Linked DNA regions of Spirosoma aureum. The protein of the gene in region 1 interacts with the protein of each later gene in a pairwise test. Links are inferred from orthologs where the notes say so. Each region holds a gene or a part of one and is shown on either strand. Other genes may lie near its edges.

What was found. Proteins that work in one complex are often made in the same cells at the same time.
Region 2: the proteins of ruvA (region 1) and ruvC interact in binary tests that used the Escherichia coli proteins (3 or more experiments, as listed by UniProt). The link is inferred for Spirosoma aureum from one-to-one orthologs.

What each region holds. Positions count from the first base shown.
Region 1 is NZ_CP050063.1:8,286,656-8,289,626, reverse strand. The notes cover bases 47-2,941. They hold ruvA (Holliday junction branch migration protein RuvA), read right to left. Parts: upstream 1,842-2,941; coding sequence 1,251-1,841; downstream 47-1,250. Other genes in these bases: G8759_RS33145 (SDR family NAD(P)-dependent oxidoreductase), read right to left, coding at 2,084-2,830. UniProt on the Escherichia coli protein: The RuvA-RuvB-RuvC complex processes Holliday junction (HJ) DNA during genetic recombination and DNA repair.
Region 2 is NZ_CP050063.1:5,069,190-5,072,082, reverse strand. Bases 77-2,893 are described here. They hold ruvC (crossover junction endodeoxyribonuclease RuvC), read right to left. Parts: upstream 1,872-2,893; coding sequence 1,281-1,871; downstream 77-1,280. Other genes in these bases: G8759_RS20215 (glycosyltransferase family 2 protein), read left to right, coding at 2,877-2,893; G8759_RS20220 (lysylphosphatidylglycerol synthase domain-containing protein), read left to right, coding at 1,918-2,880; G8759_RS20230 (secondary thiamine-phosphate synthase enzyme YjbQ), read right to left, coding at 822-1,247; G8759_RS20235 (thioredoxin domain-containing protein), read left to right, coding at 77-740. Outside these bases: more of G8759_RS20235, read left to right, coding at 1-76.

The DNA.
Region 1 (2,971 bases):
CTTCTCAGAAAGGCGTTCCGCTGTAAAGTAGGAAATTGGGCAACTGTCGTACATTAACAATAGGACAATTGCTATGAAGAAAACTAAGTTTACCGAGACTCAGATCGTATTTGCTCTCAAGCAAGCTGAAACTGGAGTAGCCATTGCCGGGGTGTATGTCGCAAAATGGGTATCAGAGAAGCCTCCTTTTACAATTGGAAAAAAGCATGGTAGTTTAGGAGTAACTTGCATTAACTGGAAAAAGAAAATCGTCAGTTGAAACAACTTGTAGTCGATCTGAGCTTAATAAACAGATGCTCCAAGATGTGCTAAAAAAGCTTTAAATACCAGCCCCACAAAGAACGCTGGTTCTAAGTTTGATGGAGAGTTATCGAGCTTTGGCTCGATGTGTCTGTGGGTAATTCTCTTTCGTCGATCATCCTTACACTTCAATTCACGCTGACAAGATGAACTATACTTCAACATCGAGTCAAGTAAATCGATTAGGTACGGATTCTGGTAGATCTTTACGCTCTTTCGTTGAGAAGGCCGGAAAGACAGCCATATGTGTTTATTAGAAGAACCCAATTGCGAAGTAAACACCTTAAGTGAAATCGTTCGGCAGCACACCGCTTACAACGCCCTGATCTTTAACTGTCATGAATGCTAGGGCATGAGTTTCGGGCCTTTAATCTAGTAGATAATCTTAGCCGCAAGTGTTTGGCGATTCGCGCAGGCCAATCCTTGAAGTGAAATAACATGGTAACGGCAGTGTATCAATTGAAATCAGATCAGCAGGTAGTTCCCAAGCGGATTCGAGTCGATAACATGAGCGAGTTTATTTCTAAAACATTGGATAAGTAGGCTTATGTCAACTAGGTAGTTTTAGATTTCTCCCGACCTAGAAACCGACATACAACTCATTTGTTAAATCTTTTAATGGAAGCCTAAGGGATGAATGTCTTTTGGTTCATTGGTTCTTACTCTTTAGAAGAACCAGCAGAAGATTAAAGAATAGCGGAATGAGTACAACCTATTTCGGCTACAAAGTTTATTCAATAGCTTAGCGCCAGAGCAAGTATTGGAAGGGGAAGAATTAACAAATGAATGACCAATCTTCAAACTTAAACTGGCACACTAATCAGGTGAGAATCACAGGCGACTTAAATTCCTGTCAAAATTGGCCATCAAACCATGTAAGGGTAGTGGAGGGCTATATGCCTAAATTTAGTTTAGCAGAACTGATCATAATTGACGTTGCCAGCAAAAGTCTACCGCAATGCTCGCCGGATAACATCCTCTACACTCAGATTTGGATCGGCTTTCAGGGCATCGTCTACACTCTTCTCGGCTGTTGGTTTCGGAAAGCCCAGTGCGACTAAGGCCGCCAGTGCTTCCTCGCGAACAGGGTTGCCCGCAGGTTGCTGACGATACGTCGGACCGTCGGGAACAACGCCCGATTTTTTCATTTTATCGCGTAGCTCGAGAATGATGCGCTGGGCCGTTTTGGCACCAATACCTTTGATGGCCTGTACCGCCCGAACGTTCTCTCCCAGAATGGCCAGCCGCAGGTCGGCTGGTTGCATCGCCGATAGCATACCCAGCGCTGTGTTCGGACCAACGCCCGAAACGCCAATCAGATCCAGAAACAGTGCTTTTTCGTCGGCGATGGCAAATCCGTATAGTATCTGAGCGTCTTCGCGGAAAAGGTGGTGCGTAAATAATTTAACCCGTTCGCCACCGCCGGGCAGTGTCGAATAGGTTTGGAGGGAGATATGGACTGCGTATCCTACACCATGCACGTCGATAATGACGTACGTCGTTTCTTTGTAGGCCAGCACTCCGTCTAAGTAAGCAATCATTCAGACGTTAAAAAGGCTTGTAATCGAAGCTAATACAATTGAGTAAATATACGAAAAAAGTGCGACTTTTGATAGGAATGGCGTAGAGAAAAGCTGGGTGTGGTTTGTTGCTAATAGTGGCCGTTAGCTACCTATTGGTTAACTTTTATAAAAGTAAATAATCTTCTCAGCAACTTACACCAGTAACAAATCGGGTTCTGTTTCGACTTCCCTCAAAGGTACCGAAACAAAACCCGATCAATTTACTTTCGGTAGATGGTTGTCGCTGCGGCCTGTGCACCAGCCAGAATGGTCATATCGGCAATGGTAACGTTGGCGGGTGCTGTTACGGCGTAGACAATCGCGTCGGCAATATCGTCGGGCGTGAGGGGCGCAAAGCCTTCGTAAACCTTGGATGCCCGTTCGCTATCGCCTTTGAAACGGACGACTGAGAATTCGGTTTCTACTGCGCCGGGAGCAATGTTGGTGACCTTGATTCCATGCTGAATCAAGTCTAGTCGCATACCAGTACTGATGGCTTCAACAGCAGCTTTACTGGCACAATAAACGGCTCCGTTCACATACGTTTCTTTGCCCGCAACCGAGCTGATATTGACAATATGGCCCCGCTTCCGTTCGACCATACCCGGCATTACGGCTTTCGAGACATAGAGCAGTCCCTGCACATTACCGTCGATCATCTGGTCCCAGTCGGCAGGGTCGCCGTCCTGAATCGGTGACATGCCATGTGCATTGCCAGCACTATTAATCAAAATGTCGATAGCTTTCCATTCGTCGGGTAAGGTGCGGATAGCGTGCTCAACTTCGTCCCAGGTGCGTACATCGAAATTCAGGGTCACGATAGCCGTTTGTGCGCCAAGGTATTCCTGCAATTCGTCAAGCCGTTCCTGACGACGTCCACACAGAATAAGGCGATAGTCGAGATCCGCAAAAGCTTCGGCAGTGGCGCGGCCAATACCCGAAGTAGCGCCGGTGATGAGTGCAATCATAAAAAACAGGTTGTGTAGGTATCTTACAAAACTAATAGAATCCTTGCTGATCAGTTACTCCTTAAACCTATAGACGATAAAATAAGGGTCATAGTTATGAATAAACTGAATTGTAAGCGTACATCGGCGCGGAATTTGCTA
Region 2 (2,893 bases), 3.2 Mb from region 1 along the record:
GTGAACCCGAGTTTCTGGCACTGGCGTTACGCCTGGCGTATTTTCTGCTGAAAAACATGCACGATAGCCGGAATGGTCGTCTCTGGCATACCTACAAAAATGGCCGGGCCCGGCAGACTGGTTTTCTTGATGATTACGCGGCCGTTATCGATGGGCTAATCGCGCTCTACCAGGCTACGTTTACCGAAAGCTGGCTTTCTGAAGCGGACCGGTTAACGCAGTATGTACTGACAAACTTTGCTGACTCAGATCCCTCTGCCGATGATCTGTTATACTTCACGGATAAGAACGGCGAAGAACTCATCGCCCGTCGTAAGGAACTGTTTGACAATGTGATCCCTGCGTCAAATTCGATAATGGCCGAAAATCTGTATGCGTTAAGCCTGCTTCTGGAACGGCCAGCGTATGCTGAGCGGGCCGACCGAATGTTGGGTCGTGTGCAGCCTCTGGTTCAGCAGAACGCCGATTATCTGACTAACTGGGCTTCCCTGTTTGCCTTACGAGTCAGACCAACGGCTGAAATCGCCATAGTTGGACCTGGTGCTGAACAGCTACGTACTGAGTTGGACGCCGAGTTTTATCCGAACAAAGTGCTCTGTGGCACAACCGAAAAAAGCGATCTTCCCCTGTTGCAACAGCGTGGCGCGATTGGCGGCAAGACCGCCGTTTATGTTTGCTACAACCGGGCCTGCCAATTACCGGTAACGAGCGTTGCGGAAGTGTGGCAGTTGCTTCGTTAGATGTCAGTGAGCAGTGGTAGTCTTCAGTTGGCAGTAAGCAGTTACGCCTTCTACTGCCAACTGAAGACTGCCACTGCTCACTTATTCTTCACCCCAGGCTGTTAGAACGAGCGTTCGGCGACCGCCATTGTTGCGATGTTCGCCTAAGTATATGCCCTGCCAGGTTCCGAGGTTTAGCCGTCCATTTGTGATCGGTATGGAAACAGAATGGCCCAGCATAGCCGCTTTCAGGTGAGCAGGCATGTCGTCGGAGCCTTCATAATCGTGTTGATAATAGGGGGCATTTTCGGGGACTGTCTTATTGAAAAAACGCTCAAAATCGCCCCGGACCGTTGGGTCCGCATTTTCATTGATGGTCAGACTGGCCGAGGTGTGCTGAATGAACACATGCAGCATCCCAATCCGAATCTGTTGGATGTCCGTAAACTCGCGTTCTACAAGGCGGGTAATCAGGTGAAAGCCGCGGGGGTAGGCGGGGAGATGAATGGTTTTCTGGAAGGTAGGCATACGTAGTTCAGGCAATACGAGCGCGAACAAACACTACAGTATCCGGTCCGAATTTTCACTGACAAATCCACCCCACGCGCCTTTTTTCGTCTTCTTGCCCGATACTTTTGGCAACGCATTTTCGTGAAAATGGTGGCAGACCGCAATGGCGAGCGCATCGGTTGCATCAAAAAACTTTGGGTCCAGGCTCTCACGCAGCAAGTGGCTGACCATTTGTGAAACCTGCTCCTTGGTGGCGTTCCCATTACCCGTCACCGACTGTTTAATGCGCCGGGGCGCGTATTCGACGATGGGTATATTGCGCGATAAAGCAGCCGCCATAACAACCCCCTGTGCCCGGCCTAACTTAAGCATGGCCTGCACATTCTTGCCGAAAAATGGATCCTCAATTGCCATCTCGTCGGGGTGGTATTCGTCTACCAGTCGCAGGATGGTTTCGTAGAGTTTCTGGAGCTTCAGCTGGTAGGTACTATATTTGCTCAATTGAACAACACCGTACTGAATCATGGTCATTACCCCCGCTTTTACCGAAATAATGCCATAACCGGCAATCTGTGTGCCCGGATCGACTCCCAGAATTATTTTTTCCGGGAGAACATTAGCTGGCTTGGGAGTAATTATCATGGACGTGGCGTTGTGCTCTTTGCAAAGTAACGTGTTCTCCTACGTTTTGTCGCTGAAACCATCTAAAAAAATCATCTTTTGGGCTAAAATCATCGTTTTTGCCGGACTTGTGACCTATATCGGTTACGTATTAAGGCAACAGCAGTTCGATTGGTCCATTGTGCAGCACCAGCTCCGAACGGTCGCTCACCCCGAACGTTGGGCAGTCGCTCTGCTCGTACTCACACCCATTAACTGGGGGTTTGAAGCGCTTAAATGGCAGATTCTTCTCCGTCGGATCGAAGGGGTCAACTTTTGGGGAGCTTATAAGGGCGTACTGGCCGGTGTCGCGCTGGGGTTTGCTCTTCCTGCCCAATTGGGCGATACGGCTGGCCGGGTGCTATCGCTGCGTACCAACCGAACGGGTGCGGTGGGGGCTTCGCTGGTGTCGGGCGGTATGCAATTCTATGTCGCCCTGGTATTCGGAACTGTAGCCTGGGCGCACCACCTGACGGTAGTGCCAGAGCGGGCATCATCGGGTGGAAAACTTCTGCTTCTGATCCTGGTCGGACTTTCGGGAGGGGGCATCGTTTTTGGATTAGTCCGCCGTCCACTGATCCGCTGGCTGGAATATAGAGCAGGAGCGGGTCGATTTGCGGACTTTTGGGTTGTGGCCGGGCAGTACGACGATCGTGAAATTGCACTGGCTCTTGGGGCTGCTACCATTCGGTATCTTGTCTTTTCTGTTCAGTTTTATCTGGCATTTCGATTGCTCGGTATCGTTTTGCCTGTGGCTGAATCTGCGTCAGGTATTGGGTTAGTATTTCTGGCCAAAACGATTACACCAGCGTTTAATCTCCTGAGTGATCTGGGAGTTCGGGAAGCCGCTTCCTTATGGGTCTTTGCCCCATTCAACGTACCCGCTCCCGTATTATTGACGGCTACATTAACGGTATGGTTCGCGAATGTGTTAACGCCGGTTCTGGTAGGATTGATCTGGGTATGGAAATTGAAACTGACCGCTGAATGACGACTATCCTGCT